DNA from 3 places in the Bombilactobacillus folatiphilus genome. Region 2 is predicted to be linked to each of the others. Evidence: predicted binding sites of a transcription regulator. Region 2 holds the regulator's gene; each other region holds the start of a gene.

Region 1 (10,269 bases), 110 kb from region 2:
AGAAATGTATGAAAATGATATTTTTGATGCTGTCCAGCAACTATCACGAATGATGCAGGTTGATGGGCATGTTTTTCCAGCCGCCAATGCGCCTTTAACTTTGCACGCACAGTTTACTGATGGCAGTACGCTAGCAGGTGAACACGAGATTACTTATGCTGGCAAAGATATTGAACGCGTTTGGGTTACCGACACCAATCATCCAAAAGAAGCTCCACAAGCAGTCTTGCCCGTCTTGGCTGCAATTATGCAAGCTGATGTGATTGTGCTGGGGCCGGGAAGTTTATTTACCAGTATTTTGCCTAATTTAATGATTAATAATGTCAAACAAGCGTTGCAACGGACTTCTGCGGAGGTCGTTTATATTTGTAATATTATGACGCAGATTGGTGAAACGGTGAATTTTACCGATGCTGACCATGTACGAGTGTTAAATCAACATTTAGGTGGGCAATATGTCGATACCGTTTTGGTTAATGGGACGAAGGTACCGATTGATTATATGGATCATGAAAAATATAATGAATATCTTGTTCAGGTGGGGTCGGATTTTGCTGGTTTGCGAGAACAAGGTTGTCGGGTGATTACTGATGACTATTTGTCACTGCATGATGGTGGTGCTTTTCATGATGGTGACAAAGTGGCGTGTGAGGTCTTAAATCTTGCTTTTCAAGTAGATGCACGGAATAAGTAAAGAAGTGAGGAGATGGTGGTTGATGGCTTCTTATGCAAGCATTGTAAAAAAAGAATTAACTAGTTTGGAAGTTCATCCAGAACATGCGCGCTCGGAATTGTCTGCGTTGATTCGCATGAATGGTACTTTATCATTAATTGACCATCATTTTATTTTGGATATCCAAACGGAAAATCCTGCTATTTCACGACGCATTTATGCTTTGTTACATCAGTTGTATACTGTGGAAGCTGATTTATTGGTTCGTCGCAAAATGAAACTCAAAAAAAATAATCAATACATTGTTAGATTACGTCAAAACGTTCAAGAAATTTTAGCGGATTTAAGAATTATTGAACCAACGGGATTTCAGATTCGAACCGATATTCCTGAAGAAATTCAGTCATCTAATCAGCGAGCACGATCTTATTTGCGAGGCGCGTTTTTAGCTGGTGGCAGTATCAATAATCCAGAAACTTCCAGTTATCATTTGGAAATTTACTCAATCTATGAGGATCAAAATCAAGGTATTCTGAATTTGATGAACCAATTTGACTTGCATGCACGAGCAACTGCGCGGCGTAGCGGGTATATTGTTTATTTGAAAGAAGCAGAAAAAATTTCGGATTTTTTGCGCGTGATTGGTGCCACGTCAGCGATGTTGAAGTTTGAAGATATTCGGATCGTGCGTGATATGCGTAATTCAGTGAACCGACTGGTGAATTGTGAAAATGCCAATATTAACAAAACAATCAAAGCTGCTAGTCGACAAATTGAGAATATTCAATTTTGGGAGCAAAATTATGGTTTAAATACCCTCCCGCCTAAATTACAGGAGATTGCGGAATTACGGTTAGCACATCCAGAAATGTCGTTGACAGAATTGGGTCAATTGGTGCCCAGTGGGGCAATCTCTAAATCAGGGATCAATCATCGTTTGCGGAAGTTAAATGATTTGATTAAGGCTAAACGGGAAAATCCGGTGCAACTTTCATGAAAGTTTAAAATTAGTCCATCATTTTTGGTGGACTTTTTTGTGTGAAAAATAATTTGATAAAAATTAGTTTTTATGATGTATAATAGGTTTCTAAAGTTAAGATTAATAATTCAGTAAGTATGATGATAATGATTTTTGAAAGTTAATTCAAAATGATAAGTGGATGATTTGCGTTAATCAACGAAAGATTAACGTTAATCAAATAGTGCTGAATATTTTAACTCATCGTTTATAATAAGGTATAAATTTAGGAGGTATCTTTATGTTAAAAAATATGTCAGATCAAGAATTACAAAAAGTTGTTGGTGGTGCAACAGTTTCTACATTTAATGGTTCTGTTGGTGCTGATTCTGATGTATCACTTGTAGATTGGCTTTGGCATTTAATTCATCATTAGTACATGTTAATCGTTCATTTATGGATTGATAATTATTTAAGGTATAAATTTAGGAGGTATCTTTATGTTAAAAAATATGTCAGATCAAGAATTACAAAAAGTTGTTGGTGGTGCAACAGTTTCTACATTTAATGGTTCTGTTGGTGCTGATTCTGATGTATCACTTGTAGATTGGCTTTGGCATTTAATTCATCATTAGTACATGTTAATCGTTCATTTATGGATTGATAATTATTTAAGGTATAAATTTAGGAGGTATCTTTATGTTAAAAAATATGTCAGATCAAGAATTACAAAAAGTTGTTGGTGGTGCAACAGTTTCTACATTTAATGGTTCTGTTGGTGCTGATTCTGATGTATCACTTGTAGATTGGCTTTGGCATTTAATTCATCATTAGTACATGTTAATCGTTCATTTATGGATTGATATTTTATACAATTCAGCAATTATTTATTGTACTTTATTAGTATCTCATTACATCAATCAATCCTATAAATTGCATTATCTTTTAACGGATCTTTTATCTGCTTTTTTATGGGGTTCTATTGGAAATATAAGCGGTAGTGTTTATTTAGGGTTATGGGCTCTTTTCCCATTGATCTTTCATGCTATTAAGTCTAGATCTTTAAAAATTGATTATTCTCAAAATATTGTTAGATTTGTAAGTTTATTATTTGTACTTTTTTATGATCTAACGTTATTTGTAATAGTTAATTTATTTAGAAAATTATTTATCAGTAACAATTTATTTTTGAGTATTGTTAGTGTTTTGTTGATAGTTTCTATTGTTTTAACTATTTGTATTGACTATTTAACTGGTTCCAACTTGCATAAAATTGTTGACAATATCCAAAATTTCAATTTTTCAAAATATTTATTTTGGTTCTGTTTAATGCTTTTATGTGTTGTTGAATTTATTTTGATTTTTACAGATCTAACAAAGTCAACATATACAATTCTGATTTTGATTTTATTATTAGTTGTTGTTTTTGCTGTTTTGACAATCTTTTATGCTTGGCTCTTTTTTAAAGCTTATCAAGCCAAGCAAGAAGCCGACCAACGACTCAAAGAAGATCAACAATTGCGCGAAAACTTGTCGACTCTTGAACAACAGTACAACGAATTGCGTAAGTTTAAGCATGATTATCAGAATATGTTGTTGAGTCTGGAAGGTTTTGTTAAAAATGGTAGTTCGCAGCAATTTGCCCAGTATTATCAAGAGTTGCTGAAACAACAACCAGTTAAACAAGATTTACAGAAAATGACGATTGCTAATATTGATTATTTGAAGAATGATCCGATTCGTGGCATTGTCATTCAAAAAACGTTGGCTGCCAAAAATGTTGGTGTTAATATGCTTTTGGAATTGATTGAGGATGTTGTAATCAGTCATGCTAATATTTTGACAGTTGTTCGTATCTTGGGTGTTTTGTTGGACAATGCGATTGAACAAGCCCAAAAAGAGGTTGAGAAGAAAGTTATTTGTGCGTTTGTACCATCTGAGCATATGGTAGAAGTTATCATTGATAATGTTGTGAGCAATATTGATAATTTGCATCAATTATTTGACGAAGGTTATACAACGAAAGCAAATCATCAAGGTTTAGGCTTAGCTAATGTGCGGCAATTAATTAAAGATGACGATCATTTGTGGTTGGATGTTGACTTGAAACGGAACCATTTACAGATTACTTTAACTATTACAGAGGAGGGATAGCTATGTTGCCGGTATATTTACTTGAAGATGATGTTGAACAGCAAATTGAGTATTCTAAAGTTATTCAGCAATCTATTGAAAATAATCGTTGGAGCATGAAACTAGCTTGTCAAACAATGTCTCCATTAGAATTATTATCAGTTGCGCAAGTTCAAGATGGTGAATATGGTTTATTTTTCTTAGACATGGAGATTAGTAGTAACAGTAAGGCTGGTCTTCAAGTTGCTAAAGAGATTCGGCGTTTGTTGCCAAAAGCACATATCGTCTTTTTGTCAGTACATGATGAGTTGGCTTTTTTGACCATTGAGCGTCGGATTTCGCCGTTAGATTTTATTGATAAAGATCATGGTTTTGATGTTATTCAAACTAAAATGCTTGAAGATATGAATTATTCTTTATCAGCTTATCGGGAAGTTAAAGAACCTAATAAGACTATGTTTTCTTATCGCATCGGTTCTCGTTATTTTGCAGTACCATTGTCACAAGTTTTGTATTTGACGACATCGCAGGTAGCGTCGGGACATATTTTGTTGCATACTAAGAACCATGAAACAGAGTTCTTGGGTAGTTTGAACGATTTAGAACATCGTTATTCTAGTTTCTTCCGTACTGATAAAAGTTATTTGGTTAATCTTGAACAGTCTTGTAATTACGACAATAAAGAAAAAGTTTTGCGTTTTGAGGATGGCAGTTTTGCTTATGTTTCAGTTAGGCGTGCACACGATTTAATGAAGTATTTTCGATAATAATTGTTGAGTTTAAGATAATGGGGCAATGTCAGATATTTAATTTTGATATTGCTCTTTTATTATCTTTTCAGTGCCTTGCTTACTTTGTGGCAATTGAGCTTAAACTTTGTTAAAGTTATTTCGATTATTTAGACGGATAATTTTGACTAATCAAACGGTTATTACTGTTTTTCATCAGATGATAAGATGTAATAAAGGAAGTGTTGACAATGTTTTGGTTATGGTTACATTTAATTTGCGGTGTCATATTGGTTGTTGCAGCTTTATTAGGTCTGTGGTCACGTAATTTGCAGTTATGGTCAATGTTGGCTCGAATGGATTATCTATTCTTGTTGCTGAGCGGTGTAATGCTGATTGTGCATGCTTGGCAGGCACACCCAGTTTTATTGATTGTTAAATTAGTGTTCGTTATTATTGCGATCGGCATTTTAGAAATGGCTTTTGCCAAGCGTCGTCGTAATGAATTATCCAATTCGACGCGCTGGTTAGCAGTGTTATTAATTGTTATTGTGTTAGGCTTAGGTCTATGGTTAACACAAGGTTTTCCACTGTTTTAATGAAAATCTTTTAGTATAGGAATTAGGGTATGACATCATCTAAATTTAGTCTGTTTTTGAAACGTTTATGGTTTTTAGCTGTTTATTTACTTTTGTATCTTTTAGCGCAGATTCCAACCGCTGTTCCTGTTTGGTTTCCACATCATCACACAGTAAAGTTGATAGTTTGTTTAATTCTTATTTTAATTGTGTTGATGGTAGCATTAATTGCTTTACTAAATTACAGTTATCATCGTTTGCCGCCATTAAAAACAATTTGGTTAACTCCACGATATAAATTGCTATTATTTGTGGTCTTATTTATTGGCTTGCTGACAATTGGATGGTTAAGTAATGTTTTACCTACGTCGACAAACGAACAAGATTTACAATTGATGAATCGTCAATCACCTTGGTTAACTAATTTATACACCATTATTTTTGCACCCATTGTCGAAGAATACATTTTTCGTGGCTTGTTTTTTAAATATTTTTTTCCTCAGTTGAAAAGCAATTGTCAGATATTTTGTGCGATCTTTTGTTCAGGTTTTGCTTTTGGTTTCATGCACGTTTCAGCATTTAATCTGACTTTGATTCCGTATGTTTTAGCTGGAATGTTATTGGCGTTCAGTTATGTTCTTTATCATGGTAAAATGCGGTATAATATAGCGTTACATTTTTTGAATAATTTCTTAGCAAGTCTAATTTAGGAGGTCGATGTATGCATATCTTACCAATTGGTTCTGTTGTTACGCTCAAGGAGGATCAACAAACGCCATTAATGATCGTTAATCGGGCAGCTTTATTTGAAGAAAAAAAGGGAAAAGTTGGTTACTTTGATTATTCTGCCGTGCTTTATCCTAATGGTCTAGATGAGAATGAAGAGATGTGTTTTTTTAACCAGTCTGATATTGAGCAAATTTTGTTTGAAGGGTATCAAAATGATGAAGAACAGAATTTTGCTGCACAGTATGAGCAATTGGTTTCTCAGAGTGGTTATCCACAGTTAACGAGTCATTTGTTTTAAGCGAATGACTTTTTTGTTTTCCAAGGTGAAAAGATGAATGAATTTGACCAACAAAAGGAACAGCTGCGGCAACGAACTTTACAACAACGCTCACAATTAGATCCTAGTTACCGTAAACAGGCTACACAACAAATCATGACGAATTTATTGACTTTACCGCAATATTTAACTAGTCGGTGCTTGTTGACTTATGTAGGTGTCAAAACCGAAATTGCAACTACCGATTTAATTAATCATGCAATGAACCAAGCCAAAATGGTGACATTACCGCGCATTTATCCGCATCACCAGATGCAGGCACGGTCTTTTAGGGATTGGCAAGCATTACGAACGAATCGTTATGGGCTTTGGGAACCGCAGCGCTCTGCGTAAATTGTGCCTTTGTCTGAATTAGATTTGATTGTCATGCCTTGTCTCACCTGTAATTTACAAGGAGATCGTCTGGGATACGGAGGTGGTTATTATGACCGTTACTTGGCAAGGAAGACTCGTCATAATTTGGTTGTGATACTTTGTTTTGCAGAACTTTTGACACGGCATATTCCTGTCTTACCCCATGATCAGGTTGCTGACTTGATTATCACGGAAAATAGGGTTTTTTAGTTAAATTTATGTATAAAAAAGCACGTTTTAAACGTGCTTTTGAGAATTGTATTTATTTTTCGCTATTAGTCATTACATCATCAATTAGACCGTAATCTTTAGCCTCTTGAGCGGTCAAATAATTGTCACGTTCTGTGTCACGTTCTAGTTTTTCAATATCTTGACCAGAATTGTCTGCCAAAATCTTGTTCAAACGTTTCCGTGTTTTCAAAATTTCTTCAGCCACAATTTCAATTTCAGTTTGTTGACCTTGCGCACCGCCAGAAGGTTGGTGAATTAACACGGTTGAGTTTGGCAAAGCAAACCGTTTGCCTTTTGTACCAGATGATAATAACACACTTGCCATTGAAGCGGCCATTCCCATCGCAATGGTTTGAACATCAGCTTTGACGAAGTTCATGGTATCCATAATTGCCAAACCAGCAGTTACCGAACCACCAGGGGAGTTAATATACATATAAATATCTTTTTCAGAATCCTGGGCATCTAAGAAGAGCAATTGGGCAATGACTGTATTAGCCAAATCATCATTGACTTCACCGGATAACATAATAATTCGATCTTTTAACAAACGTGAATAAATATCATAAGCGCGTTCACCGCGAGAATTTTGTTCAATAACCGTAGGAACTAACATTATAAAGCCTCCTATATAATTAGCACTCTAGTGTTTACTTTGCTAATTTATCATATATTTGAAAAAAGTCAACTGGCAAGTCTTGATCATAAAGCAAAAAGCCTGCTAATTGGCAGGCTTTAATAGAGTTGATTAAGATAGTGAGTTTTAATAGCGCTGAATCAATTCTACGAACGCATCCACGATGGATTGTAAGAACTTTTTTGTACCTTTATTAGTAATTGAACCATCAGTTTCAGAAATATAGTTGCTGACACCGCCTAGATAAGCTTCAGGTTGCTGCAAAGTTGGCATATTTAAAAAAACTAACGATTGTCGTAAATGATGATTTGCGCCGAAGGCTCCAGTTGAACCGGGAGTTTCACTGATAATAGCAGCTGGTTTGCCGTCCCAAATACTTTGACCGTAGGGACGTGAGCCGACGTCAATTGCGTTTTTCAAAACAGCCGGAACACTCCGATTATATTCGGGAGTAACAAATAATATAGCATCTACATCTTTGACTTGATTTCTAAAAGTAGCGTAGCTTTGTGGTTCAGCTAGCTCACCATCTTCAAAATCTTGGTTAAAGAAGGGTAAATCACCGATTTGAATGAACGTTGTTTCATACCCTTCAGGAAACATTTTTGCCATTGCTTTGGCAATTGCTTTAGAATAAGATTTTTTACGCAAACTACCAACAATAATACCGATTTTTTTTGTCATAACAAAACCTCCAGTTATTGATTCATCAATTAGTATACACATGATTGTAAATTTTAAAAGCTATTTTGCTCAATTAGAATCAACGGGGAAGCTTTGATTCAAGCTGAAATGTGTGCTGATAATGGACTTATCCATTGTTTTTCTTTTTGAAAAAAATATTTGGGTATTGTCAAATGTTTCAGAGACGTGTATAATATCACCTTGTATTGCGTCGCTAGTGTAATGGATAGCACACAAGATTCCGGTTCTTGGGATCTGGGTTCGACTCCCAGGTGACGCATTAATTAGGTGTTCCGTCGTTATGGCGGGGCACTTTTTGTTTTCTTTTGGTTAAAACATGTTTTATTGCAAATTGAATACATTATTGTTATAATTTTGTTGTGAGTTGAGTGAGTTACTTGCTCACATATATTTTTTTGATTGGATGGGTCCTAATATGCCATACAGGGACGAAAACAGACCCGCCTCAAAATTCGATCAAATGGATAATGATTTAGGCTGGATTGAATCTATTGCACCTGATTTTTTAAGAACGGTACAACAGAGATATCATATTTTACAAAGTGTTTTATGGATGCAGCCTATTGGTCGAAGAACTTTGGCCAGTGAATTAGATATTTCTGAACGAGTTTTGCGGCGGGAAACAGATTTGTTTAAAACTAGTGGCTTAATTAGTTCTTCCAAATCAGGCATGATGTTGACCCCCAAGGGTAGTGAAGTAATTGCTCAGTTGGATATTGTTGTTGGTAAATTAAAAAACAACTCGGTTGCAGCAGAACGTTTGGCTTCCTTTTTAGGGATTGAACGTGTCATAATTGTTCCAGGTGATAGTAATCATCATCAAAAAATTTTGGAACTCATGGGACAAGAGTTGAATCAATTGTTGACACAAGTTTTGCCTGTGGGTAATTCTACTATTGCTGTGATGGGTGGTACGACGATGGCTGCCGTGGCTCAAGCGTTGTCACCGCAGTTATCTAAGAATCGAGATTTATTATTTGTGCCAGCCCGTGGTGGTTTGGGTGAGCAGTTCTCCATTCAGGCTAATACCATTTGTGCTGAAATGGCCTATCATAGTGGTGGTCGCTATCGGGTATTGTATATTCCGGAGGATATTAGTGCCCAAAGTGTTTCGCCACTTTTAAAAGAACCGGTAGTGAAGACAGTGTTAGATTTGATTAATCAGAGCAATGTTGTCATTCATAGTATTGGTCGAGCAGCTACAATGGCTAATCGGCGCAATATGTCTGCATCCGAAAAGAAGTTATTGACACAAAAACAAGCTGTTTCGGAAGCTTTTGGTGTTTTTTTGGATGCGAAGGGCAAGGTTGTTTATAAGATACCGAAGGTTGGTTTGCAGGTCTCGGATCTTACTAATGTTTCACATGTGATTGCAATTGCGGGTGGTGCGATTAAAGCTACGGCAATTTGTTCATATATGAAAATTGCTCCTCATCAAACGGTATTAATTACCGATGAGGCAGCCTCAGAAGCGATTTTAAGGGATAATGACCTTTAAAATAAATATTTTATTTTTCCTGAAGGAGGAAATCTTACATGGCTACAAAAGTAGGTATTAACGGTTTCGGACGTATTGGTCGTTTAGCATTACGTCGTATTTATGAAGTTGCAAATGGTGACTTGGAAGTTGTTGCAATCAACGACTTAACATCTCCAGATATGTTGGCACATTTATTAAAATATGATACAGCTCATGGTAACTTCAAACACGAAGTTTCTGCTACAGATGATGCAATCGTAATCGATGGTAAGAAGATCCCTGTTTATGCAGAATCAGATGCTCGTAACATTCCTTGGGTTAAGAATGATGGTGTTGAATTAGTTCTTGAAAGTACTGGTTTCTACACATCCAAAGAAAAATCACAAGCTCATATTGATGCTGGCGCTAAGAAAGTTCTTATCTCCGCACCTGCTGGTGATTTAAAGACCGTTGTCTATGGTGTAAATGACGACACAATTACAAAAGATGATCAAATTATTTCTGCTGCTTCGTGTACTACAAACTGTTTAGCACCAGCTGCTAAAGCTTTGAATGATGCTTTTGGTATCCAAACTGGTACAATGACAACAATCCATGCTTATACAGCTACTCAAAAATTACAAGATGGTCCTGATCGTGGTGGTAACAAGCGTAATGCCCGTGCTGCTGCTCAAAACATCATTCCTCATTCAACAGGTGCTGCTAAAGCTATTGGCTTGGTTATTC
Region 2 (10,269 bases):
CCTTCTACAATAGCTTGCGTAATTCGATCCACAGCCAATTGCATATCATGTAATAAATAAGGATCACACAATTGTTGGACATCAGGTCGTAAAAAATCTTCAACTTGATTGAAAGTTTTCAAGCCACGCTGTTCCAATAACTGAACTAAAACTAGTGGCAACCCTGTTTGTTGAGCAATCTGCGCCGTCTGATCTGAAGGTGTCGTAACAGTCGATTGCCATTGATATTGTAAACTCAAATGAATTAACTCCTAATCAAAAATCGCTAAAGTGGCTCGATTAGCGACGCGAGCCTTTACTAAAACTCCCTGTACAATCCAACGATTAGCTCCGCCGTCAGCACATGTAATTAAACTAATCAACTTTTGATGATTCTGATCATCAATTCGCCAAGTCGCTTTAGGGGAAATAACTTGCTTCAACATAATTTTATAGGTATAAACGCTTTTTAAATCCGTAATATAAATCAAATCACCAATTTGAGAATCAGCAATCGGGGAAAACAGCGCGCCCTTTTGCGTCATATAGTGTCCTGCCAAGGCATAGTTACCCTCACCCATTTTTTCATCCGGTTTCATAGTACCAGCCCCCGTAGCTAGCGCATTATCGTCAACGCCCTTGACAATCGGCAATTTCAACTTAACTGAAGGAATCACAATCTTACCAATCATTGCCGCATTTTTTTGTACACTCGCCTTAGCAACTTGTTTGGCACTGATGGGTTTCACTTTAGAAAAATCATATGAGGCCGACTTAAGACTATTCTGACGAACTTGATCTTTGGTCAGAGCAGTCATGCTTTGCTGAGACAATTGTTTCACCATATAATCTTTGATCTGACCATTAAAAATTAAGACTAAACCAATGATTAAAACAAGTATTGATAAAAAATATTTTAAAAATTTTTTCATAAATTATTTCAAACCTACTTATTGTGCGTAATTTCCGATAGATCTTACCACAATCATACCAAATTTATTTAGATTCATCATCAACTTGTAAAACGGCCATAAACGCTGCCTGTGGTACAGTAACACTGCCAACTTCTTTCATTCGTTTTTTACCACGTTTTTGTTTATCTAACAGTTTGTTCTTCCGCGTCTGATCGCCGCCATATAAAGGACCTGTCACATCTTTACGATACGCTTTAACCGTTGAACGAGCCACAATTTTATTACCAATAGCTGCTTGAATAGCTATCTCGAATTGCTGTCGTGGAATAATCCCCTTCAATTTTTGAACAATTTGCCGACCACGATTAGCCGCAAATTGCTCATGAACAATAAAACTTAAAGCATCCACGGGTTCTGAATTCAATAAAATATCCATTTTCACCATCTGAGACGGTTGATAACCAATAATTTGATAATCTAACGAAGCAAAACCATGCGTATTCGACTTTAAAGCATCAAAGAAATCATAAATAATCTCGGCAAGTGGTAATTGATAAATCACATTAACATGATAATCATCTAAATAATCCATTGTCTGAAATTGGCCTCGCTTACGCTGAGCTAGTTCCATCACCGCCCCAACATAATCTTGCGGCACCATAATTTCAGCTTTAACCACTGGTTCCTGAATTTCTTGAATTTCCGAAGGATCAGGCATCTGAGATGGATTATCAATAATTTTTGTGGTCCCGTCAGTTGAAACGACTTTATAATTCACTGAAGGTGCTGTCATGATTAAATCCAAATTGAACTCTCGTTCTAGGCGTTCTTGGATCACATCCATATGCAATAACCCCAAAAAACCTACCCGAAAACCAAATCCCAAAGCCTGCGAAGTTTCAGGAACAAATTCCAAAGATGCATCATTTAACTGCAATTTTTCCAATGCTTCTCTTAAATCACCATACTTTGCATTATCTACTGGATACATTCCAGAATAAACCATCGGCGTAATTTTACGATAACCTGACAGAGATTCCTGTGTTGGATTTTGCGCCAGTGTGATTGTATCACCGACGCGTGTATCCTGAACACTCTTAATACTAGCACTTAAATACCCCACATCGCCAACACTCAACTGTGTTTGTGGTACAGCTTTGGGTGACATCACACCAACTTCTGTCACTTCAAACTTTTTACCATTACTCATCAATTCAATTTGATCACCGACTTTGACTTGACCATCAATAACCCGAATACTCAAAACCACACCACGATAACTATCATACACTGAATCAAAAATTAACGCTTTTAAAGGAGCGCTGATATCACCACTGGGGGCCGGCACATCTTGAACAATACGCTCTAACAAACCAGCAATTCCTAATCCCGTTTTGGCACTCGTCAAAACAGCATTGTCAGCATCAATGCCAATCATATCCGCAATCTCTAACTTCACTTGATCTGGATCGGCTGATGGTAAATCAACTTTGTTGATAACCGGCACAATTTCTAAATCGTTATCTACTGCTAAATAAGCATTCGCCATCGTTTGCGCTTGTACACCTTGAGCAGCATCTACTACCAACAAAGCTCCTTCACAAGCTGCTAAACTCCGTGAAACTTCATAAGAAAAATCGACATGCCCCGGTGTATCAATCAAATGAAATGTATACGTATGTCCATCTTGAGCTTGATATTTGAGTTCCACAGCATTCAACTTGATCGTAATCCCACGTTCCCGTTCAATGTCCATATCATCCAAAACTTGATTTTCCATATCCCGTTTGGCAACTGTATCTGTCATTTCTAAAATACGATCAGCAATCGTTGATTTACCATGATCAATATGGGCAACAATTGAAAAATTACGAATATATTTTTGCTTTTCTGTCGGATCAGATTGTGTCATTAGCTATTCCTTATCCCCAGTTCTCTAAACTTAACTCTGCCCTTTTACTATAACAAAAAAGATCCATAGTCATCTATGAATCTTTCAGATTTTATTGAAATTTATCTTTCATATTGTCCCGCATCCGTTCAAAAAAATTCCGGTCTTGCTCTTTAACCTTATCGCCGCCTAATTCAGCAAAAGCTCGCAACGCATCTTTTTGTTTTTCGTTCAAATGCTTCGGAGTGACAATTTCAATCTTAACTTGTTGATCACCAACACCACCATGAAGTCTTGGAACACCCTGACCCTTAAGTCGAAAAACTGTTCCCGATTGTGTACCAGCTGGAATTTTTAACTCAACTTTGCCATTAACTGTCTTAACTTTAATTTCATCGCCTAAAGCAGCCTGTGGAAACGAAATGGTTTCATGCGAATAAATTGTTGAATCTTTACGTTCAAAATCTTTGCTTGGTTCAATTTCAAAGACGACATATAAATCACCATAAGGGCCCTGATTATCACCAGCAGAACCCTGATTATCAAGTTGCATCCGTTGTAGATTATCAATTCCTGCCGGCACATTAATTTCGACAGCATGACTTCTCGTAACTTTACCACGTCCATGACAAGTAGGACATTTTTCGTCAATTTCTTGACCAGTACCTTCACATACGTCACAAACTCGCTGACTTTGCATCATTCCCAACGGTGTTCGTTGGTTAACAGTAACACGACCACTACCATGACATTTGCTGCAAGTTTTCGGACTGCTTCCCGGTTTAGCCCCAGAACCATCACAAGTTTGACAACGTTCACTACGATTGTAGCGAATTGTTTTTTGACCACCAAAAATAGCCTCTTCAAACTTCAATTTCAAACGATATTCTAAGTCCTGCCCCTTCCTAGGAGCCGTAGGATCATTACGACGTGAATCCCCGCCACCAAAAAAAGAATTGAAAATATCGCTAAAATCACCAAAACCATCAAAACCTTGACCACCACCGCCAAAACCACCGGCCTGTTGATCAGTCGATCCATATTGATCAAATTGAGCTTTACGTTGAGGATCTTTTAAAATTTCATAAGCCTCATTAACATCTTTAAACTTTTTTTCTGCATCAGGTGCTTTATTGATATCTGGATGATACTTTTTAGACAATTTCCGATAAGCACGCTTGATTTCATCATCTGAAGCATCCCGATCGATCCCTAAAGTTTCATATGGATCCATATTGTACCCTAGCCTTTCATTTAAAATTTATTCAAAACCATTAAACTAATAAATTGAGACAGTCATCCACTAAAGTGCAACCGTCCCAATTTATTAATTAATCAATGATTACTTTTTATCAGGATCAACTTCTTTGAAGTCACCATCCACTGTACTATCACCGTTGTTACCATCTGAAGTATCAGAACTAGCCTGGTCCTTTTGTGCATCCTGTGCTTGTTGATACAATTTAACTGACAAATCTTGAACAATCTTATTCAGATCATCTTTTTTAGCTTTCATTTCATCCAAATCATTATCAGCTTGTGCTTTCTTTAAGGCTTCCTTAGCATCGTTAGCCTTCTTAATTTCATCTTCAGAAACTTTACCGTCTAAGTCTTTCAATGTCTTATCAGTAGTAAAGATTAATTGATCAACTTCGTTACGCAAATCTGCTTCTTCCTTGCGTTTCTTATCTGACTCTTCATTTTCTTGCGCTTCTTTTTTCATCCGCTCAATTTCTTCATCAGACAAACCCGACGAACTCTTAATTGTAATCTTTTGTGATTTACCAGTTCCTAGATCCTTAGCAGAAACATTCACAATACCATTTTTATCAATATCAAATTTCACTTCAATTTGTGGTACTCCCCGGGGAGCTGCTGGAATATCAGTTAATTGAAAGCGTCCCAAAGTCTTATTATCAGCAGCCATTGACCGTTCGCCTTGTAAAACATGGATATCCACAGCTGGTTGATTATCAGCAGCCGTTGAGAAAACTTGCGACTTGCTGGTTGGAATTGTTGTATTGCGGTCAATTAATTTTGTAGAAACACCGCCCATAGTTTCAATACCTAAAGACAACGGTGTCACATCTAATAACACAACATCTTTCACATCACCCGTAATCACGCCACCTTGAATGGCCGCACCTAAAGCCACAGCTTCATCAGGATTAATTGAATGATCTGGCTCTTTACCTGTCCAAGATTTAACAGCTTCTTGCACAGCTGGAATTCGCGTAGAACCACCATTCAAAATCACCTTATCAATTTCAGAACTGCTTAAACCGGCATCTTTTAACGCATTTTGAACAGGAATTTTGGTACGATCAACTAAATCAGCTGTCAATTCGTTAAATTTAGCCCGAGATAAAGTCGTTTGTAAATGCAAAGGACCAGCAGCACCAGCAGAAATAAACGGTAAACTAATTTCTGTTTCCGTAACACCAGATAAATCTTTTTTCGCTTTCTCAGCAGCATCTTTCAAACGCTGTAAAGCCATCTTATCTTGTGATAAATCAATTTGATTTTGTGCTTTGAAGTCAGCTACTAACCAATCAATAATTGCATTATCAAAATCGTCGCCACCTAAATGTGTGTCACCATTAGTTGATAATACTTGAAAAACGCCATCGCCTAATTCCAATACAGAAACATCAAAAGTTCCACCACCTAAATCGTAGACCAAAACTTTCTCATCTGTATCACCCTTATCTAAACCATAAGCTAAAGCGGAAGCCGTTGGTTCATTAATGATCCGCTTCACATCTAGACCAGCAATTTTACCAGCATCTTTCGTAGCTTGACGTTGTGAATCATTAAAGTAAGCAGGAACCGTAATCACTGCTTCAGTTACGTCTTCGCCCAAATACTTTTCAGCAAAACCCTTAATATATTGCAAAATCATCGCTGAAATTTCCTGTGGTGTATAATCCTTACCATTAACTGTAACCTTGTAACCTGCTTCACCAATATGACGCTTAATTGAAGAAATCGTATCAGGATTCGTGATAGCTTGACGCTTGGCTACTTCGCCTACCTGCGTTTTGCCATCTTTAAATGAAACTACTGATGGAGTTGTCCGACCGCCTTCAGGATTAGCGATAATTTTCGGATCGCCACCTTCTAACACAGCAACAGCTGAGTTTGTTGTTCCTAAATCAATTCCAATAATTTTTGACATAAATCTAAACCTTCCTTAACTACGCTTAAATTTTATTGTGCGACGACAACCATACTTGGTCGTAAAACGCGATCTTTTAACTGATAACCCGTTTGTAAAACTTGAACAACGCTGTCTTTAGGATGAGAATCATCAGCAGGAACTGTTTGCACTGCTTGATGAACCTGGGGATCAAACTCAGCACCCTCGGCTATAATTTCCGTAATATTATTATCAGCCAAAGCCTTTTTCAGATGCTTTAATACCATCTCAACCCCCGTCAGTAAGCCTTGATTACTAGTATCTTGTGCATCTACCGACTGCAAAGCTCGTTCTAAATTATCAATTGATGGTAGAATGGACTCCGCCAATTTTTGACCATCGTATTTAACCAAAGCTGCTTGATCTTGCTGATTATGTTTTTTAATGTTTTGTATCTCGGCTTGTGCCCTTAATTCTTGATCTTGACTTGCTTTTAATTTTTTTTCTAATTCTTGATTAGCATCCAACAACTTGTCTACAACATTATCATCTTTTCTTGTGGACTCAGTTTGAGTTGTAGCTTGTTTTTTTGGAGTTTTAGTATCTTCAACATCTTTTTTTACATCTGTTTCCGATGGAAACTTTTCTGGATCCATATTTGAATCAGCCATAACTCAATCCTCCTAACTAGAATCTCCATTTAATTCTCGAAAGTAATCACTCAAGCGTTTCGCCAATTCATAGCGAAGAGAAGTAATCAAGCCAATTACTTGAGAATAAGGCATGTTGGTTGGACCTAACAAAGCGATTAAACCATCGCCATGTATTCCAACACTATACTTAGCAGTTATTAAACTATAATCGTTTAATAATTGCGGCGCTAATTCCACACCTAAATGAACCTTAATTCCCTGATCATCGTTTGAATCAATAGGTTCCAACTGCTTCAAGCTTAACAATCTAGCCAAATTCGTATTGTCATCAAACAATGAATACAAATTTTTTAAATTGTCACTGTTGTGAGCATCAACATAGTTAAACAAATTCGACTTGCCATCCACAAAAAAGCGATCTTCAGCAACTTTATCCAAAATATCGTCAAAAATAGATAAAAAACCTTCTGGCGTTTGTAAATATTGCGCAACCATTTGTGGAAAGTCAGTCTTTAAAAGCTCTGAAACTTCATTCAACGTATGACCGACTAATTGATCATTAATGATCTTCACAACCGACTCTAAACGGTCTAGCGAAGTACTACTATCCAAGCGGTAGACTTTATTATAGACAGAGCCATCACTTGTCACAATGATCGCCATTACTTGACTCATACTCAACGGTACAATCCGAAAACCAGTTAACTTTGTATTGTCACTCTCAGGTCCCAAAGCAATCGCTGTATATCTTGTTAATGTTGATAAAATTTTAGCTGACTGTGCAACAATTTCATCAATCTCGTTAAATTGCTGTTTTGTAAAATCAGAGTGAATCACTTCTGAAGTCTGCTCTGAAACATTAATTGGTTCCAGTAGATGATCTAAATAATAGCGATAACCACTTGCGGATGGAACACGACCCGAGGATAAATGAATTTTCTCAATCAAACCTTCATCTTCCAAAGCAGCCATGTCATTGCGAATCGTTGCAGAGCTTACACGAATTGGCAACCGATCCATTAGTGTTTTTGATCCAATTGGCTGCCCTGTTTCAATATATTGTTGAACAATAGCTTTTAAAATAGTTGACTGCCGATCAGTTATCAAAATAAATCACCTCGTTCTTAGCACTCCACACTTATTAGTGCTAACAGTGTTAAATATAGCAAGCATTTAGCACTATGTCAAGCCAGTTGCTATTATTTTCTGAAATAAAGCTCAGTATTCTCCTGATCTTGGTGTAACTGGGCTATTAATGCCGAAGCATCGGCAAATTTCACCTCATCACGCAAATAATCTAGCCATTCAATTTGTAAAGTTTTTCCATACAAATCTTGATCAAAGTCTAATAAATTGGCTTCGATGGTTAACGGATTATCTCCACGTTTAAATGTAATATTGCGCCCGATCGAAGTCATCGCAGGCCACCAAGTTTGTCCCACTTTTACGCGCGAAACGTAAACTCCAATTCTAGGAATGAATTGTTCATTACTCATAGACAAATTAGCCGTAGGAAAACCTAGCTGCCGTCCCATTTGATAACCGTGCACAACTAAACCTTCGTTTTGATAATTGTAACCTAGAAAAAGATTAGCTTCTGCCATTTGACCAGTTTTTAAAGATGCCCGAATATGTGTGGAAGAAATTTTTCGCTGTCCAAAATTCAAGCTAGGTATTTCATAAATCTCAAATCTTCGATGAACTAATTGACGTAATAAGTCCATGTTAGCAAGCGTTTTAGGTCCAAAAGTCCAATCAAAACCCGCGACCAATGCTTTTAAATGCAGTTTCATTAAAAATTGTTCCACAAAATCTTTAGGCTCTAAATGTGCAAAAATCGGATTAAACTCAGCAATATACACCGTGTCTACTCCCAATTGCTCCAACAATTCTAATTTTCGATTCAAGGGAGTCAAATATTGATAATTACTGTCGACTGATTCCGGTTGGTAAACCAGTGCCGGATGACGATCAAAGGTCAACACTGCCACGGGAATTTTCTGAATTCTGGCTAAACGAACCGCCGTTTTAATTAAATTTTGATGTCCTAAATGCAATCCATCAAAAAAACCAGCAGCTAGAACTTGTTTTGCTGGTAATTGTAAATCATTGCGAAAAGGATAATTTAAAGTTTGAACTTGCACAATTTTCACCTATCATTTTTCAAGAGCATAATTTGAGGAACATAAAAATCTGCTTGCTTTTGATATAATGCTTTCGCAATACCATTAAAAGTTAGTAGTACTTGTTTACTTGAAGCCGCTAATGTAATTTTACTCCCATTTTGTACTTGCTGCCATTGCTCATCAGTTAAAGTGCAACGAGGAATTTGGGACGAAAACGCAGCTTCTAGCGGTAAACAAAAATCAAATTCATTTTGCTGTAATTTCGCGCTAATTTGGTCAAAACTAACAGTTTGATCCAAAGTAAACGAACTGCCGGCAGTCCGTGTCAAGCGGCTCATATACGCAGGCACATTTAAAGATTCTCCTAGCTGAACCGCCAAAGTCCGAATATAAGTCCCCTTAGAACAAACCACCGTAAAATCAAGCATTTGTAAATGTTGATGCTCATCAAAATGGGGCACACCACGCATTTGAAATTTTTTGATGGTTACTTGTCGTGAAGGTCGTTGAACGATTTGACCAGCACGCGCATATTCATACAACCGCTTACCATTGACTTTTACTGCAGAATACATCGGTGGAGTCTGTTGAATCGAACCGGTCAAACTTAACATGGCCGCTTCGACTTGTTCAATAGTAAAGGGTGTTAAAATTTCTTTTTGGTCAATAATTTCACCCGTTGCATCTTCGGTCGACGTGGCTTTCCCCAGCACAACTTGTCCTTGATAAACTTTATCCGAATCTAATAACCAATTAACTAGCTTGGTCGCCTGACCAACACAAATCGTTAAGACGCCATCGACTTCTGGATCCAATGTGCCCGTATGACCAATCTTTTTTTCGTGCAATAATTTGCGTAATTGATAGACACAATCCGCACTAGTCATGCCCCTTGGTTTATACAATGGAATAATGCCATTCATTAATCTCACACTTTTCCTTTACTTTTTTATTATTATGTAACAAAAAAGTCGCAACAGCGACTATTTGTCTGGTGTATTCAATTGACGCAACAAATCATCAATATGCTCACCGTAACGAATTGAATCATCTTGCTTAAACAGCAATTCTGGAGTCTTATAAATGGATAAACGATGACCCATCTCGCCTCGAATCAAACCCTTAGCTTTGTTCAAACCAGCTAAAGCTTTTTGTGCTTCACTAGCAGTATCCGACAAAATGCTAAAATATATCGTAGCTTGTTGCAAATCGCCAGTTACATCGACACCTGTAATGGTGACACCACTAACTCGCGGATCACGAACCCGTTTGAGCAAAATATCATTGACTTCTTTTTGAATCTCTTGTTCAACACGTCCAACACGATATTTCATGATTGATACCTCCTATTGTACAGGAACCTCTTGCATGATATAAGCTTCAATTTGATCATCAACTTTAATATCGTTGTAATCTTCAATCATTAAACCACATTCAAAACCTTGTTTAACTTCTTTAACATCATCCTTGAATCGTTTCAAAGATGCTAATTTACCTTCGTAAATCACGATACCGTTTCGAATTAAACGAACACCACTATCTTTTTGAATCAAACCATTATCAACGA
Region 3 (10,269 bases), 180 kb from region 2:
TCACTAATTAACGAATCTACTTTTAAAACTTTACTTAAGGAAACAAAATTTTCAAAATCTTCAAAGCTAAACACCAATGTTTTAACTTCAGGAGTTATATTATCCATCGTCTCGGATTCATCATTTAAATCAGTGGGTTCTTTCTCATCTTTTAACAGATCCATAGCCCTTAATAAATCATCATCATCGTCTTGCGACGTTTGTGGAACTTTCGTAATTAACAATTCCAACCCTTGGCTTTTGGGAATCACTTGAAAAGTAACCGTGTGGTCCTTTACAAAAGTATGGTCTGTATCCACTTCTTCTAAAATATTATAAAAAAAAGTTTCAATTTGTTGGCGATCGCCCAATAAATCCAAAACAGTGACGCCACGTTCTTTTAAGTCATGGCTCTCTAAAGTAACGCGAATCATATTTTTATTTACGTGTTCTACTTCCACAACGACCCACCTCACTTATTATTATAATTTTAACAGGCCTTGTCAGAAAGTAAAGAATTACTGGTTAAAAAGCCAGCTTTTCTCAAACAATGAGAAAAACTGACTTTTCCTAGTCCATAAACTTACAATATTTGTGCCCGTTGTAACTCGTGTAATTCCATCACCCGAATTTCTCGTGGTAAAAATCTTCTGATTTCATCTTCGTTGTAACCCACTTGCAGACTTTTTTCGTCCATCATAATAGGGCGTCTTAATAGACCGGGATTTTCTTCAATTAAATCAATCAACTCAGCAACTGTTAAATCGTTCATATTCACATTTAAAGCCTGATAAGCCTTCGATCGTTTGGAGATTATTTCTTCGGTTCCATCTTCTGTCATCTGGAGAATTTTCCTAATTTCAGCTTTCGATAATGGTTGAGCGAAGATATTTCGTTCTTTATAAGAAATATTATTTTCTTTAAACCACTTTTTTGCTTTTCTACAAGATGTGCAACTTGGAGATGTATATAAAGTAACCATATAAAATGTTCTCCTTTTCCCATAATCGTGATTAAAGTTTATCACATGTACATTGTAACTTGTTAAGAAAATAAGTGTCCAATAATATGCTTTTTTGCAACATTGGTATATACCTATTGCCTTATCATTATTTTTAAATGAAATATTTCTCAAAAATTGATTTTCATACTTATTCTAGAACTAAATGCCAGCCGGTATGTGCATGATCCACTGGTAATCCTTCCGCTCTAGCCCGTGTTTCCTGCGTTAACTGATCAATCGAATATTCTTGAGGCAAGTGCGAAATCAACAGGCGTTTGACATGAGCATCTACCGCCAGTTGCCCTGATTGGCTGGACGTCAGATGCCAAATTTTTCCTTTTTTATCAGCACCAAAATTTGTATCCGTAATCAACAAATCCGCATCCTGCGCAAAATCAATCAAACCTTTAAAATAAGCCGTATCTGCCGTAAATGTTAAAACTTTTTGCTGTGAATCCCTAATCCGCGTTGCAAATGCTGGCACTGGGTGCACTGTTTGGATAAAATCAATCGTAAATGGACCTAAATTGATTGACTGATCCACTGTATAAGATTTAGCTTGAGTAAAATCAGCAAAAGTTAAACTGGCAAAATTCAATGGATCTTGGGTATGTCCATAAATAGGTAATGGTGAGACTTTTTTAGAACCAGAATGCAGTTGCCAATAATATTGCAGCACACCAATATCAGCCATATGGTCATGATGATAATGTGTTAACAAAACCGCATCTAATTGCAACGGATCTAAATAATTTTGCAGAGAATTCAACACACCACTACCACAATCCAGCAATAAATTGTAACCCTGATCTTGAATTAAATAACCACTTGTTGCTTGCTGGCGATAAGGATAACCGCCATAATAACCTAAAACTGTGATTTTCATTAAGCTTACCTCGTTAGGAGAATTGTTATGTCTAAAATTAAATTAACTTTCGGCACTAAATCATTTTTACAAACTCATTGGGACCAGAATAGTACACTTGCTTACAATGTGCAACATCCTACCGACTACTTGTTGATCACCGAAACAACTGCTGCCAGCAACTTTGATTGGTCGTCTATTTTTCCTGATCAATCTTTAAATCTAACTCCCATTTTTTATCTCACTTATTTGGAATTGGATGCAGACAATCGCGCTTTATTAATTAATAAAATTACTCAATTGCCAGAACACAGCATTTTATACCGCAAAAAAGATCAGAAGCAATTTTTAATTATTACTTCTGATCTCCATATTTTACACCAAGTTAGTTCATTATTGAACATTTCTATCACGCAATTAAACGCTGCGCTTGTTAAATATGCTAAAACTTCAACAATGAAGCATTAATTGCAACAACTACTGTGGATAATGACATCAAAATGGCCCCAAGTGCGGGACTTAAGATAATCCCGATCGGTGCTAGAATGCCTGCTGCCAACGGCAAAGCAATAATATTGTAACCTGCGCCCCACCACAAATTTTGAATTGTTTTGCGATGTGTATTTTTCGCAAGCAAGAAAAATTTCATAATATCTAACGGATCGCTCTTGACTAAAACCACATCCGCCGCATCAATTGCGACATCGGTTCCAGCGCCAATAGCTACTCCAATATCAGCCTGTGCCAAGCTAGGAGCGTCATTGATACCATCACCTGTCATCAAGACATGATGACCAGCCTGCTGTAATTCTTGAATAATCTGATTTTTATCTTGCGGTAAGAGATTCGCCTTATATTCAGATATCTCTAACTGATCCGCTACTTTTTTGGCTACTGATTCGTTATCACCTGTCAACATTAATGGCGTAATCTTCTGTTCCTTAAGCTGTTGAATCAATTTCTTGGCCGAAGGTTTCAGCTGATCACCAATCGCCACATACCCCAACACTTGTTGCTCACAAACTAAATAGCTAAGTGTCAATTCTGAAACCGCTAGTTCAGGAATGGTTAAGTGTTGCTCTTTTAAAGACTGTTGATTAACTAATTGATATTCCTTACCTGCAATTTCCCCCTTTAAACCATGTCCTGTTAAGTTGGTAACATTTTGTGCTGTTAACTCTAAAACTTGTTGTTGTTGAGCTTTTTTGACAATACTTTTAGCAATTGGATGACTTGATTGACGTTCTAAAGCGGCCATTAATGCTAAAAGTTTTTGATCATTTAGGTCTGAAACCAACGATTCATATTGATGGACTTGAAATTTACCTTCTGTTAAGGTGCCTGTCTTATCCAGCACGACATAATCAATTTGCGGACTCAAATCAATAACCTTACGATTGCGCACCAGCAATCCGTTTTTGGCCCCCAAGGAAGTACTACATGCATTAACTAGGGGAATTGCTAAGCCTAAAGCGTGCGGACAAGCAATGACTAAAACCGTCACCAAGCGTAAAAAGCCTGTTTGCACATTATTCAAAATACTCCAAATAATAAATGCTAATAAACCCACCACAACCGCTGCATAAAACAACCAACCTGAAACTTTATCTGCTAAAGATTGTAAATTAGACTTGGCTGTTTGAGCTGTTTGCACTAATTGACTCACATTAGCAATAAAACCGTTTTGCGCCGTTTTAGTTACTTTAATTGTCAGCGTCTGATCATTATTAATTGAACCACCAATGACCGAACTGCCTTGTTTCCTTTTCAGTAAACGCGTTTCCCCAGTAACCAATGACTCATTCACCGCACTTTGACCATCAATCACTTGTCCATCTAAAGGAATTGACGCGCCAGCTTTCACCAAAACAACGTCCCCTTTGGCAACTTGATTTAACGGAACTTCCGTCCACTGATCGTCCTGTTTGACCTGAACATGGTCTGGCAATAAAGATGCCAAGTCCGCCACCGAATCATTCGCTGACATCAACGAATTCATTTCGACCCAATGCCCCAATAACATAATCAAAATTAATGTGGCTAATTCCCAAAAGAAATCCATGACGTGTGCTGCAGGATTAACAAAATTATTGATAATAAAAGCATATAGGCTATAACCATACGCCGTTGTAATTCCTAACGAAATTAATGTCATCATCGCAGGCTGATGCTCTTTTAGTTCACCAATGGCGCTCGTTAAAAACGGCCACCCACCATAAAAGAATAAAATTGTGGCAAAGATGATGACAACAAATTGAGAACCCGAGAATGAAAATTGAAATGGTAGCCAAACACCCATCGCGGGTGCACAAAATAAAATGGGCAATGATAAGATCAACGAATACCAAAATTTTTGTTTTAAATTCCCCATATGCATCATACTCATATTTCCCATGGAGTGATCCATAGACATACCATCCATATGTTCCATTGAATCACCCATCTTCATCTGCTGATCGTGGTGCATATGCTTCATATCCATTTCGTCATTTTGCGATTTATTCACAATGAGCTCCTTTCAAACAATCACAAGCCACCTGTTTGGGAGCATGGGCTTGCTTTTCGGATAACAACTGTTGCAAATTTTGAACATCTGCTTGACTCAATTCCATTTGTGCCACCAACTGAACCAAAGTCTGACCCTTTTTTTTGGCACAAAAATGTTGAAACAACGCTACCGCACTTTGGTTCATCGCTTTATCCTCCGTAATTAAGGCCGAATATTGATACGGACGCTGTTTTTGTTCCACATGTAAACAGCCTTTCTTCACTAAACGACCAATCAACGTTTTGATTGTGGATGCTTGCCAACCGGTCTGATCAAGATTACTAATAATCTCTTTGGCACTAACTGAACCTAAAGTCCAAACTACACGCATGACTTCCCATTCAGACTGCGAAATTCCCTCCAATTATTTTCCCCCTCAATTACTAAGTTTACAAGTGTAGTCTATACTTTTAAATTTCAGAAAGCAAATTTAAAGATTAATTCTTCCACACAAAAAAACACCGTTTAATTAGGACATAACTAATTAAACAGTGTCTAAAGTAAAATCTTAAAAAAAGAAATTATTTGCGGTTTTTAGCAACAAAATCATTAACTAATTTTGCATTATCAGCATTACTTAACGAAACATTTAACGCTTGATGAACTAAGTCAGGTAAATCATTCGTATCTAAATGCTTCATCAACGAGCGCACTCGTAAGATAGAAGTTGCACTCATGGAATATTCATCCAATCCCATACCTAATAATAATGGTACCATGACAGAATCACCAGCAGCTTCGCCACACATACCAACCCATTTACCTTCTTGATGTGCAGAATCAATCACATGCTTAATCAAACGTAAAATAGATGGATTATATGGTTGATAGAGGTAAGAAACATGCTCATTGCCACGATCAGCGGCCATTGTGTATTGAATCAAATCATTTGTTCCAATACTGAAGAAATCAACTTCTTTAGCAAATTGATCTGCCAAAACAGCAGCAGCCGGAATTTCAATCATGATACCAACTTCCAAGTTAGCATCAAATTGAATATTTTCAGCTGTCAGCTTATCCATCTCTTCTTGCAAAATGCCCTTAGCTTGACGGAATTCTTGAACAGTCGCAATCATTGGGAACATAATTCGCAATTTACCAAACGCGGAAGCCCGTAATAAAGCGCGCAACTGTGTTCGAAAGATATCTTGTCGATCTAAACTAATCCGAATAGCCCGATAACCTAAGAACGGATTCATCTCTTCAGGCAGTGGCAAATATGGTAAATGCTTATCGCCACCAATATCCATGGTTCGAACTACCACAGGCTTACCGTTCATACCTTCTAAAACTTCTTTGTAGGCTGCAAATTGATCTTCTTCAGATGGTAACTCAGCAGAATCCATATACAAAAATTCTGTCCGATACAAGCCGATCGCTTCGGCACCGTTAGCTTTAACGCCCACCAAGTCTTTAGGAGTTCCAATATTAGCAGCAATTTCAAAATGCTTACCATCAGCCGTAACTGTCGCAGCATCTTTCAATTTAGCCCATTCAGCTTTTTCTTGAGCATATTGTTGCGCCAATTGTTGATAATGATTAACTTCTGTTTCAGTAGGATTAATCACCGCATCCCCATGGACACCATCAACGATTAATTGATCGCCAGCTTTGACATCAGTGGTAATCGTGTCAGAACCAACAATCGCGGGAATTTCCAAAGACCGCGCCATAATTGCAGAATGGGCGGTCCGACCACCGATATCAGTAATAAAAGCTTTAACATACTTCTTATTTAACTGTGCAGTATCACTTGGCGTCAAATCATGAGCTACAATAATCACTTCATGATCAATCAAAGCTGGATTAGGCAATTCAACACCCAAAAGATGACTCATGACACGCTTCGAAACGTCGCGAACATCCGCTGCACGTTCTTGCATATACTTGTTATCAGTCATAGCTTCAAACATTGCAATAAACTGTTGAGAAACATTATCTAAAGCTTGTTCGGCATTAATTTTGTCATTTTTAATCTGCTGTTCAACAGCACCCGTGAATTCAGGATCCGCCAAAATCAACTTATGTGCGTCAAAAACTTGTGCTTCTTCTTCGCCCAAAGATTGTTTAGCAATATCACGAATTGTCGTTAATTCAGTGTCCGATTTTTCAATCGCTGTTGTGAGACGTTGAACTTCACTTTCAGGATCCGTGACCGCTTTCTTTTGATAGGACAAATCCGGTTGAACTAACAGATAGGCTGGGGCATTCGCAAAGCCATCACTAGCTGCAATTCCCTTCACTGTTTTAACCATTATTCTGACAAACCTTCTTTAGCCATCGTTTCACCAATTGCCTTCAAGGCTTCTGCAGCATCATCGCCATCAGCAGTAATTGTCACATCTGCACCTTGACCAACGCCTAAGGACATAACACCCATAATGGACTTCAAATTAACAGTCTTACCAGAATATTCTAAATTAACATCTGAACTAAATTTACTTGCAGTTTGTACTAACATCGTTGCTGGACGTGCATGAATACCAGTTTCTGCAATAACATGAAAGTCTTTCTTTTCCATAATAAAAACCTCTCTTTACCAACTGAATTTTCATATTTAATGAAAAGGGTTAACTTAACATCAGAACTACATTACCATTATTCAAAAAGCAAGGCAAGTTTTTTCAGTATTAGCACACTAAAAAAGAACTTATGCCTAATTGTTTTCGTTTTCAGAAAAGCGGTATGTGATCTGACCATTTCGATGGGCCGTTCCCACAATTTGATGATGTTGAGGACAAGCCAACCAAGCCTGATTAAACTCAAAAAACTGGTCTTGCTCAATATCAATTTGTTTAATTTTGCCCGCGATTAAACCTACTATTTCTTGTTGAAAATCCATCTTCTGCCTCACAATGCAAATTACTTTAATTACTAATTAAATCTCTATATACTGTGTTTTACATGCAAAGTCAAGCTTTTTTAAAAGAAAATTCAATTTTTTCTTTTTTAGCACTTGCATGTATCGAGTGCTAATTGTATAATTCATTTGTACTAAAAATTAGTACTCAATAACCAAACACAGCATCCAAAATGATCACTATTATTTTGGATAAAAATGAACGGTTTGGAAGTTGAAACAAACCCTTAAAGAAAGGTGGAATGTAGTTCATGCTTTGCCAAAATTGTCATAAAAATGAAGCAACTATCCATCTCTATACTAGTGTTAACGGTCAGCAAGCCGAGGTTAATTTATGCCAAAGTTGCTATCGAAAGTTGCGTGAACAACAAGCGATGGGAGGAAGTTCAAAGATGAATAACGATCCATTTGGTTTTGGCGATCTGAGTTCCTTGTTTGGCGGCATTGATCCTCAACAAGAAATGCGGCGTCAGCAACAAATGTCAACGCAAGGTCAGCGCGGTGGCGGTGGTAATAATTCTGGAAATGGAATCTTGAGTCAATTTGGTGTCGATCTGACTGCTCAAGCTGAAGCTGGTAAAATTGATCCTGTCGTTGGACGCGATAAAGAAATTGACCGTGTGATTGAAATTTTAAATCGGCGGACCAAAAATAATCCGGTTCTAATCGGTGAAGCTGGTGTCGGTAAAACAGCAGTTGTGGAAGGTTTAGCTCAACGAATTGTTGATGGTGAAGTTCCTGAAAAATTACAGAGTAAACGCGTCATTCGCTTAGATGTTGTTTCGCTGGTGCAAGGTACTGGTGTCCGCGGACAGTTTGAACAGCGAATGCAAGAATTAATTAACGAGTTACAAAATAACAAGAATATTATCTTATTTATTGATGAAATTCACGAAATTGTTGGTGCTGGTAATGCCGAAGGCGGTATGGACGCTGGTAATGTCTTAAAACCTGCTTTAGCACGTGGCGAATTGCAATTAGTCGGAGCAACGACTTTTAACGAATATCGTCAAATTGAAAAAGATTCTGCATTGGCACGGCGACTACAACCAGTTCAAGTTAGCGAACCGTCAGTCGACCAAACCGTTGAAATTTTAAAGGGTATCGAACCTAAATACGAAGCTTATCATCATGTAAAATATACACCTGAAGCCATTCAAGCTGCAGCGGTCCTATCCGATCGCTATATTCAAGACCGTTTCCTACCGGATAAGGCCATTGACTTGTTAGACGAATCTGGCTCTCGTAAAAATCTTACGCTCAGTCCTGTCGATCCTGCGGAAATTGAGAAGAAAATTAAAGAAGCCGAAGCTAATAAGCAAACTGCTCTCAAACAAGAGGATTATGAAAAAGCCGCTTTTTATCGCGATCAAACCAAAAAACTTGAGGAAGTTCGTGATAATAAAACTGACACTGAACAAGAGCCCCAAGTTACCGAAGATGATATTGAAAGTATTGTCGAAGAAAAAACCAATATTCCCGTTGGCGACTTAAAAGCACAAGAACAAGAGCAATTGCGCAATTTAACACCTGAATTAGAGGCTCACGTAATTGGTCAAGATAAAGCCGTGGGTCAAGTCAGCCGAGCAATTCGACGGAACCGCGTTGGTTTTAACAAGACTGGACGCCCAATTGGTTCTTTCCTCTTTGTCGGCCCAACTGGTGTTGGTAAAACAGAATTAGCTAAACAATTAGCTAAACAATTATTTGGCAGTGAAGATAGCATGATTCGCTTCGATATGTCTGAATATATGGAAAAACACAGTGTGTCGAAGTTAATTGGCTCACCTCCAGGGTATGTTGGCTATGAAGAAGCTGGACAATTAACTGAACAAGTTCGGCGGCATCCATACAGTTTGATTTTGTTGGACGAAATTGAAAAAGCCCATCCTGATGTAATGCATATGTTCTTACAAATCTTGGATGATGGCCGTTTAACGGACTCACAAGGTCGCACGGTTAGTTTTAAAGATACTATTATCATCATGACTTCCAATGCTGGACAAGGTGATAGTGAAGCTAATGTGGGCTTTGGCGCTGAGATGTCCGGTAATACGAATTCTGTTTTAGATAAACTTGGCAATTACTTCAAACCCGAATTTTTGAACCGATTTGACGGCATTATTGAATTCGATCCATTATCTAAGGAAAGTTTGTTAAAAATTGTGAACTTGATGATTCAAGATACGAATCGTATGATTGCCGATCAAGGTTTGGACGTTGAAGTCACCCAACCGGCCAAAGAAAAAATTGTTGATTTGGGTTATGATCCAGCTTTAGGAGCACGACCATTACGTCGGGTTATTCAGGATCAAATTGAAGACCGTGTGGCAGATCATTATCTTGATCATCCTCAAGAAAAACACCTGAAGGCAGTTTTGGATAACGACAATATTAAAGTCGAAGCAAATTCCAGCGACACAGCTACTGAATCAAAAAAACAAACTAAAGATACCAAAGCAACCAAAAAAGATACGAATCAAGCATCAAATGACGACAAAGACAAGAAATAAATATTATCGTCTAAACACAAAAAAGAGTGATTTGAATCACTCTTTTTTAGTACATAGAAATGAAGCTATCATCTGACCGAACCACCAAACACGGTTGAACTTGAATCTGCTTAGCATAAGGATTATGTCGTAAGCGTCGGCCTTTTTGTCTGATAGACGTATCTTTCAATTTAAATTGATAATTCAATGGCAACGTCATCTGCGCTAAACGAAACTTGCTGTCTTTCATTTGAATTTTACTTGTGCCCAACAGTTTCACTTGTTTCAATCGACAAACTGAATCAGACAATCGACCGTGCAATTGTAATTGACTATTGTTGAACTGGAGATGTGAATCATCGACATTCAACTTAGCTTTCTTCAAATTAGAATTTTGCATGTGCAACTGACTATCACTTAAATGAAAATCACTGTCAGCTTGGAGAACCTGTAACTGCTGCAAATTAATGCGTGAATTATCAGCTCGTAATACTAAGCGTTGCGTCTGAAGATCTGTTAAGG

What was found. Region 2 encodes HrcA, which represses chaperone genes, less so after heat shock. Its sites were predicted from a motif close to TTAGCACTCNNNNNNNNNGAGTGCTAA; they were not measured.
Region 1: the regulator HrcA is predicted to act here: its motif matches at 7,357-7,383, upstream of clpP (ATP-dependent Clp endopeptidase proteolytic subunit ClpP).
Region 3: the regulator HrcA is predicted to act here: its motif matches at 7,345-7,371, upstream of MOO45_RS05950 (ATP-dependent Clp protease ATP-binding subunit).

What each region holds. Positions count from the first base shown of each region.
Region 1 is NZ_CP093366.1:1,084,449-1,094,717, reverse strand. Features, by position in the region: gene MOO45_RS05605 (gluconeogenesis factor YvcK family protein) at 1-694, shown strand, start outside; gene whiA (DNA-binding protein WhiA) at 717-1,670, shown strand; gene MOO45_RS05595 (bacteriocin) at 1,933-2,067, shown strand; gene MOO45_RS05590 (bacteriocin) at 2,132-2,266, shown strand; gene MOO45_RS05585 (bacteriocin) at 2,331-2,465, shown strand; gene MOO45_RS05580 (sensor histidine kinase) at 2,988-3,785, shown strand; gene MOO45_RS05575 (response regulator transcription factor) at 3,788-4,531, shown strand; gene MOO45_RS05570 (DUF1516 family protein) at 4,744-5,091, shown strand; gene MOO45_RS05565 (CPBP family intramembrane glutamic endopeptidase) at 5,121-5,780, shown strand; gene MOO45_RS05560 (DUF4176 domain-containing protein) at 5,792-6,097, shown strand; partial or broken gene MOO45_RS05555 (5-formyltetrahydrofolate cyclo-ligase) at 6,131-6,700, shown strand; gene clpP (ATP-dependent Clp endopeptidase proteolytic subunit ClpP) at 6,753-7,337, opposite strand; gene MOO45_RS05545 (NADPH-dependent FMN reductase) at 7,485-8,042, opposite strand; tRNA gene MOO45_RS05540 (tRNA-Arg) at 8,251-8,322, shown strand; gene MOO45_RS05535 (sugar-binding transcriptional regulator) at 8,524-9,561, shown strand; gene gap (type I glyceraldehyde-3-phosphate dehydrogenase) at 9,600-10,269, shown strand, end outside.
Region 2 is NZ_CP093366.1:974,540-984,808, forward strand. Features, by position in the region: gene recJ (single-stranded-DNA-specific exonuclease RecJ) at 1-239, opposite strand, end outside; gene MOO45_RS04960 (class A sortase) at 252-911, opposite strand; gene lepA (translation elongation factor 4) at 976-2,805, opposite strand; gene dnaJ (molecular chaperone DnaJ) at 2,897-4,018, opposite strand; gene dnaK (molecular chaperone DnaK) at 4,127-5,962, opposite strand; gene grpE (nucleotide exchange factor GrpE) at 5,995-6,594, opposite strand; gene hrcA (heat-inducible transcriptional repressor HrcA) at 6,607-7,683, opposite strand; gene ribF (riboflavin biosynthesis protein RibF) at 7,776-8,720, opposite strand; gene truB (tRNA pseudouridine(55) synthase TruB) at 8,726-9,625, opposite strand; gene rbfA (30S ribosome-binding factor RbfA) at 9,686-10,036, opposite strand; partial or broken gene infB (translation initiation factor IF-2) at 10,049-10,269, opposite strand, start outside.
Region 3 is NZ_CP093366.1:1,154,567-1,164,835, forward strand. Features, by position in the region: gene MOO45_RS05905 (adaptor protein MecA) at 1-440, opposite strand, end outside; gene spx (transcriptional regulator Spx) at 563-961, opposite strand; gene MOO45_RS05915 (MBL fold metallo-hydrolase) at 1,131-1,868, opposite strand; gene MOO45_RS05920 (hypothetical protein) at 1,896-2,315, shown strand; gene MOO45_RS05925 (copper-translocating P-type ATPase) at 2,290-4,329, opposite strand; gene MOO45_RS05930 (CopY/TcrY family copper transport repressor) at 4,346-4,759, opposite strand; gene ptsP (phosphoenolpyruvate--protein phosphotransferase) at 4,917-6,650, opposite strand; gene MOO45_RS05940 (phosphocarrier protein HPr) at 6,650-6,916, opposite strand; gene MOO45_RS05945 (hypothetical protein) at 7,052-7,237, opposite strand; gene MOO45_RS05950 (ATP-dependent Clp protease ATP-binding subunit) at 7,507-9,768, shown strand; gene MOO45_RS05955 (DUF4097 family beta strand repeat-containing protein) at 9,815-10,269, opposite strand, start outside.